One region of the Sporosarcina sp. QA0331 genome, then DNA from elsewhere that is predicted to be linked to it. Evidence: a T-box and tRNA genes for the amino acid it is inferred to sense, from the RefSeq annotation. Region 1 holds a T-box; the other regions hold tRNA genes.
The links. A T-box is a leader RNA that pairs with one kind of tRNA and senses whether it is charged. The one in region 1 lies ahead of leuS (leucine--tRNA ligase), so its partner is inferred to be a tRNA-Leu.
Positions count from the first base shown of each region.

Region 2: it has a tRNA-Leu gene. The T-box ahead of leuS (leucine--tRNA ligase) is inferred to sense a tRNA for this amino acid. The anticodon was not compared.
Region 3: it has a tRNA-Leu gene. The T-box ahead of leuS (leucine--tRNA ligase) is inferred to sense a tRNA for this amino acid. The anticodon was not compared.

Region 1 is NZ_CM147850.1:1,282,580-1,285,765, forward strand. It holds gene AC0L13_RS06190 (CoA transferase subunit A) at 1-411, shown strand, start outside; gene AC0L13_RS06195 (3-oxoacid CoA-transferase subunit B) at 421-1,065, shown strand; T-box leader at 1,331-1,546, shown strand; gene leuS (leucine--tRNA ligase) at 1,620-3,186, shown strand, end outside.
Region 2 is NZ_CM147850.1:2,580,701-2,583,886, reverse strand. It holds rRNA gene AC0L13_RS13080 (23S ribosomal RNA) at 1-871, shown strand, start outside; rRNA gene rrf (5S ribosomal RNA) at 1,031-1,146, shown strand; tRNA gene AC0L13_RS13070 (tRNA-Val) at 1,386-1,461, shown strand; tRNA gene AC0L13_RS13065 (tRNA-Thr) at 1,484-1,559, shown strand; tRNA gene AC0L13_RS13060 (tRNA-Lys) at 1,566-1,641, shown strand; tRNA gene AC0L13_RS13055 (tRNA-Leu) at 1,672-1,753, shown strand; tRNA gene AC0L13_RS13050 (tRNA-Gly) at 1,761-1,835, shown strand; tRNA gene AC0L13_RS13045 (tRNA-Leu) at 1,844-1,932, shown strand; tRNA gene AC0L13_RS13040 (tRNA-Arg) at 1,950-2,026, shown strand; tRNA gene AC0L13_RS13035 (tRNA-Pro) at 2,042-2,118, shown strand; tRNA gene AC0L13_RS13030 (tRNA-Ala) at 2,130-2,205, shown strand; tRNA gene AC0L13_RS13025 (tRNA-Met) at 2,225-2,298, shown strand; tRNA gene AC0L13_RS13020 (tRNA-Ile) at 2,306-2,382, shown strand; tRNA gene AC0L13_RS13015 (tRNA-Ser) at 2,402-2,494, shown strand; tRNA gene AC0L13_RS13010 (tRNA-Met) at 2,695-2,769, shown strand; tRNA gene AC0L13_RS13005 (tRNA-Asp) at 2,773-2,848, shown strand; tRNA gene AC0L13_RS13000 (tRNA-Phe) at 2,935-3,010, shown strand; tRNA gene AC0L13_RS12995 (tRNA-Gly) at 3,017-3,087, shown strand; tRNA gene AC0L13_RS12990 (tRNA-Ile) at 3,092-3,165, shown strand; tRNA gene AC0L13_RS12985 (tRNA-Asn) at 3,172-3,186, shown strand, end outside.
Region 3 is NZ_CM147850.1:1,445,413-1,448,598, forward strand. It holds rRNA gene AC0L13_RS06910 (23S ribosomal RNA) at 1-442, shown strand, start outside; rRNA gene rrf (5S ribosomal RNA) at 530-645, shown strand; tRNA gene AC0L13_RS06920 (tRNA-Val) at 880-955, shown strand; tRNA gene AC0L13_RS06925 (tRNA-Thr) at 981-1,056, shown strand; tRNA gene AC0L13_RS06930 (tRNA-Lys) at 1,063-1,138, shown strand; tRNA gene AC0L13_RS06935 (tRNA-Leu) at 1,167-1,248, shown strand; tRNA gene AC0L13_RS06940 (tRNA-Arg) at 1,305-1,381, shown strand; tRNA gene AC0L13_RS06945 (tRNA-Ala) at 1,467-1,542, shown strand; tRNA gene AC0L13_RS06950 (tRNA-Met) at 1,566-1,639, shown strand; tRNA gene AC0L13_RS06955 (tRNA-Ile) at 1,651-1,716, shown strand; tRNA gene AC0L13_RS06960 (tRNA-Ser) at 1,740-1,832, shown strand; tRNA gene AC0L13_RS06965 (tRNA-Met) at 1,892-1,966, shown strand; tRNA gene AC0L13_RS06970 (tRNA-Asp) at 1,971-2,046, shown strand; tRNA gene AC0L13_RS06975 (tRNA-Phe) at 2,133-2,208, shown strand; tRNA gene AC0L13_RS06980 (tRNA-Gly) at 2,215-2,288, shown strand; tRNA gene AC0L13_RS06985 (tRNA-Ile) at 2,290-2,366, shown strand; tRNA gene AC0L13_RS06990 (tRNA-Asn) at 2,370-2,444, shown strand; tRNA gene AC0L13_RS06995 (tRNA-Ser) at 2,454-2,544, shown strand; tRNA gene AC0L13_RS07000 (tRNA-Glu) at 2,559-2,630, shown strand; gene AC0L13_RS07005 (hypothetical protein) at 3,105-3,186, shown strand, end outside.

The sequences.
Region 1 (3,186 bases):
ATTGAAGTCGAATTGACTCCGCAAGGGACTCTCGCTGAAAAGATACGTGCAGGCGGTGCTGGAATTCCCGCATTTTATACACCTGCAGGAGTTGGAACGACTGTAGCGGACGGCAAAGAGACAAGAGTGTTTAATGGCAAAGAATATGTCCTAGAGGAAGCGCTTGTTGCCGATTTTGCATTGATTCGCGCAGCGAAGGCGGATAAGATCGGAAATTTGATCTATAACAAGACTGCTCAGAATTTCAATCCGATGATGGCAGCGGCGGGCAAGATTACAATTGCGGAAGTGGAAGAGATTGTAGAAACGGGACAGCTCGATCCTGCAACGATCCACACACCGAGCATCTATGTGCAAGGTCTATTCCAAGCAAAACAGGAAAAACGGATAGAACGATTAACGACTCGATAAGGGAAGGGGATGTTCACGATGAATTTCAGAGAGAGAATTGCAAGACGCGCAGAAAAGGAAATAAACGATGGTGATTATGTAAACCTTGGAATAGGCATGCCAACTTTGGTTGCCAACTATATTTCTGATGATAAAACGGTTGTGCTTCAGTCGGAAAACGGACTTCTTGGAATCGGGCCATACCCAACGGAAGATGAGGTCGATCCGGACTTGATCAATGCGGGCAAGGAAACGGTGACGACAATCCCTGGATCTGCATTTTTCAACAGTGCAGAATCGTTCGCGATGATCCGTGGAGGGCATGTAGACGTGGCGATTCTCGGTGGAATGGAAGTGTCTGAAAAAGGAGATCTTGCGAACTGGATGATTCCTGGGAAAATGATCAAAGGGATGGGCGGTGCGATGGATCTCGTGCATGGCGCGAAGAAAATCATTGTCATTATGGACCATGTCGCAAAAGACGGCTCAGCAAAGATCAAAAAGGAATGCTCTTTGCCACTGACTGGAAAAGGTGTCGTCCATAAAATCATTACTGAACGCGCCTTGATCGACGTAACGCCTGACGGACTGGAGTTAAAAGAAGTGTTCGAAGGATTCACCGTCGAAGACGTCATCAATTCGACAGAAGCGGAATTGAAAGTCAATATTGGTTGAGCACGAAATGCCAAGTCCTCGATAATGGACTTGGTATTTTTTTATCTATCGAATAAGTGGAGTTATCTATTGAATCTGGCGACTTATCTATCGAATCGAATTAGTTATCTATTGAATACGTGAAGTTATCTATTGAATCAGGAAAGATATCACCAAAAAGGGACCATGGACTCATCCGTTTCCTAGTGACTTCCATTAAATTATAAGACATTTAGTTGTAATTTGTAACACTTTCGGGTACACTACAATAAACTGAATTCAAATAGCGTTGGCGTTGAAAAGGAATTAGTAATCGGACCGGTCGATTGAAGAGAGCAGGCGGTTGGTGCAAGCCTGTACGACTACGATGAACTCGCCTTTGAGCCTGCATCGGTGAACGAAAAGTAGCCAGTGCCGTTTTCCGCGTTAAGGAATCAAGTTGGGCGGCATTGCCGTCAATTTGGGTGGCACCGCGGGAGTACATATACCTCTCGTCCCTTATTGTTTTAAGGGACGGGAGTTTTTTTATTTCCGCAATAACGCGATTTGAATGTAATGGGAAGGAATGAACAGAGATGAGTTACAAGCATGTGGAAATCGAAAAGAAATGGCAGCAATATTGGAAGGACAATAAGACGTATAAAATGGTGAACGACGAATCGAAGCCGAAGTTTTATGCGCTTGATATGTTCCCATACCCATCCGGGGCAGGACTTCACGTCGGCCATCCGCTTGGCTATATCGCGACAGATATTTTAAGTTCATTCAAACGGAAGCAAGGCTATAATGTCCTTCACCCGATGGGATGGGACGCGTTCGGCTTGCCAGCTGAACAATATGCGATTGACACGGGCAATGACCCAGCAGAATTCACTGCGAAAAATATTGCGACGTTCAAGCGCCAAATGAATGATCTTGGTTTTTCTTATGACTGGGATCGTGAAGTAAATACGACAGATCCGAAATATTACAAATGGACGCAATGGATTTTCATCCAATTGTATAAAAAAGGCCTTGCGTACATCGATGAAGTGCCGGTCAACTGGTGCCCTGCACTTGGTACGGTCCTTGCGAACGAGGAAGTGATCGACGGTAAATCAGAACGTGGCGGTCATCCGGTTGAACGCCGTCCGATGCGCCAATGGGTATTGCGCATTACGGAATATGCAGATCGCTTGCTTGAGGATCTGGATGAGCTTGATTGGCCAGATAGTTTGAAAGATATGCAACGCAACTGGATTGGACGTTCTGAAGGTGCTCAATTGACGTTCGATATTGATGGAACTGAACTTTCATTCGAAGCATTTACGACACGTCCAGATACAATTTTCGGTGCAACATATGCTGTCCTTGCCCCTGAACATAAGCTTGTCGATAAAATTACGACTGCTGAACAAAGGGAAGCAGTTGATGCTTACTTGGATAAAGTGAAAACGAAAAGCGACTTGGAACGGACTGACCTTGCGAAAGAGAAAACCGGTGTATTCACAGGCGCTTATGCAATCAACCCTGCAAGCGGTGAAAAGATGCCGATCTGGATTGCAGATTATGTCCTTGCTTCATATGGAACTGGTGCCATCATGGCGGTTCCTGCACATGACGAAAGAGACTATGAGTTTGCGGTTGAATTCAAATTGCCGATTGTGGAAGTCGTTGCAGGTGGCGACATTTCGAAGGAAGCATATGTTGGCGATGGCGAGCATATCAACTCCGATTTCTTGAACGGTCTAGGAAAAGACGAAGCGATCGAAAAAGCGATTGCGTGGTTCGTCGAAAATGGAAAAGGCGAGAAGAAAATTACGTATCGTCTACGTGATTGGTTGTTCTCCAGACAACGTTATTGGGGTGAACCGATTCCAATCATCCATTGGGAAGATGGCTCGATGACTCCTGTCGACGAATCCGAATTGCCATTGATGCTACCAAAAACGGATAATATCAAACCGAGCGGAACAGGAGAATCTCCGCTTGCGAATATTGAAGAGTGGGTCAATATCGTTGATCCGGAAACTGGCATGAAAGGCCGTCGTGAAACGAATACGATGCCGCAATGGGCAGGCAGCTGCTGGTACTACTTACGCTATATCGATCCAGATAATGACGAAATGCTAATTGATCCGAAACTGGCAGAACGCTGGTTGC
Region 2 (3,186 bases), 1.3 Mb from region 1:
GAAGATGCGCATTACCCGCGACAGGACGGAAAGACCCCGTGGAGCTTTACTGTAGCCTGATATTGAATTCCGGTGCAGCCTGTACAGGATAGGTAGGAGCCTTGGAATCCGGAGCGCCAGCTTCGGAGGAGGCAATGGTGGGATACTACCCTGGCTGTATTGGACTTCTAACCCTTGCCCGTGATCCGGGCAGGAGACAGTGTCAGGTGGGCAGTTTGACTGGGGCGGTCGCCTCCTAAAGTGTAACGGAGGCGCCCAAAGGTTCCCTCAGAATGGTTGGACATCATTCGTAGAGTGCAAAGGCATAAGGGAGCTTGACTGCGAGACCTACAAGTCGAGCAGGGTCGAAAGACGGGCTTAGTGATCCGGTGGTTCCGCATGGAAGGGCCATCGCTCAACGGATAAAAGCTACCCCGGGGATAACAGGCTTATCTCCCCCAAGAGTCCACATCGACGGGGAGGTTTGGCACCTCGATGTCGGCTCATCGCATCCTGGGGCTGTAGTCGGTCCCAAGGGTTGGGCTGTTCGCCCATTAAAGCGGTACGCGAGCTGGGTTCAGAACGTCGTGAGACAGTTCGGTCCCTATCCGTCGCGGGCGCAGGAAATTTGAGAGGAGCTGTCCTTAGTACGAGAGGACCGGGATGGACACACCGCTGGTGTACCAGTTGTCTTGCCAAAGGCATCGCTGGGTAGCTATGTGTGGACGGGATAAATGCTGAAAGCATCTAAGCATGAAGCCCCCCTCAAGATGAGATTTCCCATTACATTTGTAAGTAAGATCCCTCAAAGAAGATGAGGTGGATAGGTCCGGGGTGGAAGCGTGGCGACACGTGCAGCTGACGGATACTAATCGATCGAGGACTTAACCTTATCAGTTAAAAAAGTACGGTTGAACTTGAGTTCAGCAACAATGTTGGTTTTATCCGGTTTTGAACGAATAAGTGTCGTTCGAAAAAGTTTTTTAAAAAAAGACTTGTAATTATCATCAGAATTGGTATAATCAATATTGTCGATTGAAAGACAATCTAGTCTGGTGACGACGGCGAAGAGGTCACACCCGTTCCCATACCGAACACGGAAGTTAAGCTCTTCAGCGCCGATGGTAGTAGGGGGCTTCCCCCTGTGAGAGTAGGACGTCGCCGGGCTAACCAATTCAATTCATTACATATGCAAGTTGACGACGAGAAGAATTGTACAAGCATACATAACTGATCGAATGAAGCTGATGCAGTAATGAGAAACTTATTGCGACTCTCGGTTTAAAGTGGGAGAAGCAAGCAGGTCGCGAAAGCGATTGAAGGAAAGAGGGAGCGTACTTCAGTACGTGACCGAGTGAGTGAATGAAGCTGACAAAGAGATGCGCAGCTTATCACACTTTAAATATGGAGGATTAGCTCAGCTGGGAGAGCACCTGCCTTACAAGCAGGGGGTCGGCGGTTCGAACCCGTCATCCTCCACCATACATTACAAACTTATGATTTTGCCGGTGTAGCTCAATTGGTAGAGCAACTGACTTGTAATCAGTAGGTTGAGGGTTCAAGTCCTTTCGCCGGCACCACTTTTTGAGCCATTAGCTCAGTCGGTAGAGCATCTGACTTTTAATCAGAGGGTCGCAGGTTCGAATCCTGCATGGCTCACCATTTCTTGACTCTCTGTCTTGATATGAATATGCGGGTGTGGTGGAACTGGCAGACACGCTAGACTTAGGATCTAGTGCCGTAAGGCGTGGGGGTTCGACTCCCTTCACCCGCACTTCAATGCGGAAGTAGTTCAGTGGTAGAATACGACCTTGCCAAGGTCGGGGTCGCGGGTTCGAATCCCGTCTTCCGCTCCATATGATTTGCCGGGGTGGCGGAACTGGCAGACGCACAGGACTTAAAATCCTGCGGTAGGTGACTACCGTACCGGTTCGATTCCGGTTCTCGGCACCATAAATTAATTATATATTGCGCCCGTAGCTCAATTGGATAGAGCATCTGACTACGGATCAGAAGGTTGTGGATTCGAATTCTTCCGGGCGCGCCATTCATTCTTGAAAAACGGGAAGTAGCTCAGCTTGGTAGAGCACTTGGTTTGGGACCAAGGGGTCGCAGGTTCGAATCCTGTCTTCCCGACCACTTCTTATAATGGGGCCTTAGCTCAGCTGGGAGAGCGCCTGCCTTGCACGCAGGAGGTCAGCGGTTCGATCCCGCTAGGCTCCACCATTATACTAATACTTTTCCTGGCGGCGTAGCTCAGCTGGCTAGAGCGTACGGTTCATACCCGTAAGGTCGGGGGTTCGATCCCCTCTGCCGCCATCCTAAAGGACCTTTAGCTCAGTTGGTTAGAGCAGACGGCTCATAACCGTCCGGTCGCAGGTTCGAGTCCTGCAAGGTCCACCACTATTTGAATAGTTATCACGGAGGAATACCCAAGCCTGGCTGAAGGGATCGGTCTTGAAAACCGACAGGGGTGTTAAAGCCCGCGGGGGTTCGAATCCCTCTTCCTCCGCCATTTATTTCAAAAGTGCAATAGTGGCTCCTTGGAAAACTAATTATGTAGGAATAATAAATCCTACAACTCACATTATCGCGGGGTGGAGCAAATTTCATCACGCAGAATGAGATTTGTGTAATTTCCTAAAAGGAAATTACAGCTAAGTCCCAAAACAAAACAATATGCGTAGGATTTGAAATTCTTACAACTCACATTATCGCGGGGTGGAGCAGTGGTAGCTCGTCGGGCTCATAACCCGAAGGTCGCAGGTTCAAATCCTGCCCCCGCAACCAAATGGTCCCGTGGTGTAGCGGTTAACATGCCTGCCTGTCACGCAGGAGATCGCCGGTTCGATCCCGGTCGGGACCGCCATTTATTTCCTTACATAGTATTTATGATTTGATGATTGCATATTTCTAAGTGACTCTATAGAAATTACCAGTTTTCCAAGTCAATGTGGCTCAGTAGCTCAGTCGGTAGAGCAAAGGACTGAAAATCCTTGTGTCGGCGGTTCGATTCCGTCCTGAGCCACCATTCCTTGCGGGTGTAGTTTAGTGGTAAAACCTCAGCCTTCCAAGCTGATGATGAGGGTTCGATTCCCTTCACCCGCTTCATGGGCCTATAGCTCAGCTGGTTAGAGCGCACGCCTGATAAGCGTGAGGTCGGTGGTTCGAGTCCACTTAGGCCCATCATATTCCGCAGTAGCTCAG
Region 3 (3,186 bases), 160 kb from region 1:
TATCTCCCCCAAGAGTCCACATCGACGGGGAGGTTTGGCACCTCGATGTCGGCTCATCGCATCCTGGGGCTGTAGTCGGTCCCAAGGGTTGGGCTGTTCGCCCATTAAAGCGGTACGCGAGCTGGGTTCAGAACGTCGTGAGACAGTTCGGTCCCTATCCGTCGCGGGCGCAGGAAATTTGAGAGGAGCTGTCCTTAGTACGAGAGGACCGGGATGGACACACCGCTGGTGTACCAGTTGTCTTGCCAAAGGCATCGCTGGGTAGCTATGTGTGGACGGGATAAATGCTGAAAGCATCTAAGCATGAAGCCCCCCTCAAGATGAGATTTCCCATTACATTTGTAAGTAAGATCCCTCAAAGAAGATGAGGTGGATAGGTCCGGGGTGGAAGCGTGGCGACACGTGCAGCTGACGGATACTAATCGATCGAGGACTTAACCTTATCAGTTAAGAAGTACGGTTGAACTTGAGTTCAGCAACAATGTTGGTTTTATCCGGTTTTGAACGAACAAGCATCGTTCATACATAGTCTGGTGACGAAGGCGAAGAGGTCACACCCGTTCCCATACCGAACACGGAAGTTAAGCTCTTCAGCGCCGATGGTAGTAGGGGGCTTCCCCCTGTGAGAGTAGGACGTCGCCGGGCTAACCAATTCATTACATAAGCTAGTCGAAGACGAATAGGACTGTACAAGTGTACTTAACTGAACGTGCGAAGATGATGCAGTGATGAGAAGCTTATTGCGACTCTCCGTTTAAAGTGGGAGAAGCAAGCAGGTCGCGGAAGCGATTGAAGGAAAGAGGGAGCGTACTTCAGTACGTGACCGAGTGAGTGAATGAAGCTGACAAAGAGATGCGCAGCTTATCACACTTTAAACATGGAGGATTAGCTCAGCTGGGAGAGCACCTGCCTTACAAGCAGGGGGTCGGCGGTTCGAACCCGTCATCCTCCACCATATCGTTTTAATTTACGTATTATGTGCCTGTGTAGCTCAATTGGTAGAGCAACTGACTTGTAATCAGTAGGTTGAGGGTTCAAGTCCTTTCGCCGGCACCACATTTTGAGCCATTAGCTCAGTCGGTAGAGCATCTGACTTTTAATCAGAGGGTCGCAGGTTCGAATCCTGCATGGCTCACCATTTTTACTGTTTGACTTTTATATGATATGCGGGTGTGGTGGAACTGGCAGACACGCTAGACTTAGGATCTAGTGCCGTAAGGCGTGGGGGTTCGACTCCCTTCACCCGCACTCTCAATGCAGTACGATTTATTTCTAATTCTCGGAATCAGTTATTACGTTATATAGCGCCCGTAGCTCAATTGGATAGAGCGTCTGACTACGGATCAGAAGGTTATGGGTTCGACTCCTGTCGGGCGCGCCATTTACATTATTTCGAGAAGTAGCTCAGCTTGGTAGGGACCAAGGGGGCGCAGGTTCGAATAAATCCTGAATCCCAATCAATTCATGGGGCCTTAGCTCAGCTGGGAGAGCGCCTGCCTTGCACGCAGGAGGTCAGCGGTTCGATCCCGCTAGGCTCCACCAATAAACGCTTATATCAAGATTCTGGCGGCGTAGCTCAGCTGGCTAGAGCGTACGGTTCATACCCGTAAGGTCGGGGGTTCGATCCCCTCTGCCGCCATCTTATAGTGCTTTTAGCTCGGTTGGTAGAGCAGTCGGCCTATAACCGTCTAATCACAGGTTCAAATCTTGTGAAATTCATCAGTATCTATATTTTTCACGGAGGAATACCCAAGCCTGGCTGAAGGGATCGGTCTTGAAAACCGACAGGGGTGTTAAAGCCCGCGGGGGTTCGAATCCCTCTTCCTCCGCCATTATTTTAAAACAAACATACAATTTACGTAAGATTTATAGTTCCTACAACTAACATTATCGCGGGGTGGAGCAGTGGCAGCTCGTCGGGCTCATAACCCGAAGGTCGCAGGTTCAAATCCTGCCCCCGCAACCAAAATGGTCCCGTGGTGTAGCGGTTAACATGCCTGCCTGTCACGCAGGAGATCGCCGGTTCGATCCCGGTCGGGACCGCCATTTATTTCATTACATAGTATTTACGATTTGATGATTGCGGATTTCTAAGTAACTCTATAGAAATTATCAGCTTTCTATGTCAATGTGGCTCAGTAGCTCAGTCGGTAGAGCAAAGGACTGAAAATCCTTGTGTCGGCGGTTCGATTCCGTCCTGAGCCACCATTCCTTGCGGGTGTAGTTTAGTGGTAAAACCTCAGCCTTCCAAGCTGATGATGAGGGTTCGATTCCCTTCACCCGCTCCATGGGCCTATAGCTCAGCTGGTTAGAGCGCACGCCTGATAAGCGTGAGGTCGGTGGTTCGAGTCCACTTAGGCCCACCATATTCCGCAGTAGCTCAGTGGTAGAGCAATCGGCTGTTAACCGATCGGTCGTAGGTTCGAGTCCTACCTGCGGAGCCAATTTTATACGGGGAAGTACTCAAGAGGCTCAAGAGGCGCCCCTGCTAAGGGCGTAGGTCGCGAAAGCGGTGCGAGGGTTCGAATCCCTCCTTCTCCGCCATAAGTTCATCAGTTGGCCCCTTGGTCAAGCGGTTAAGACACCGCCCTTTCACGGCGGTAACACGGGTTCGAATCCCGTAGGGGTCATACAATAAAAAATATCCTATCAAGTTATTCATAAACTTGATAGGATATTTTTTTTTCCATCCAAGCCTGTCTAAAATAACAGGATTTTTGAACTAGCTATCCTGTACATGAATTCATATCAGCAAGTCGTTCCATAGTGCCGTTGGTGTTCAGGCAAGTCCTAACAAGATCAAATGAGGAAGTCGGATTTTGCTTTGTGCTTCCACCACTATTAAATAAAGGTATACGGAATGAAAAGTGTAAGGAATTTCTGACTGATAGGTTATAATTCTATTGATTAAATGAAGGGCATAGTTTTTCATGTGGCTACAAGACAATCACACACTATTATCAGTACTATACTATTTGCTAAACAGTCCTATTCAATTAGATTCCTATTGGTCACTCAGAATAGCTGAAGGGATTAGTAATAATAGATAATACGGGAGAGTGGTTGTCATTACAGTAACGAAACATCCGAATGATTCAAGATAAATGAAGTTGAGGCGAATTAGTGGCTATGGAGCAGCCTTAGCAGTTACGCCATATTTACTAATTAAAATCATTTGGACTTTTG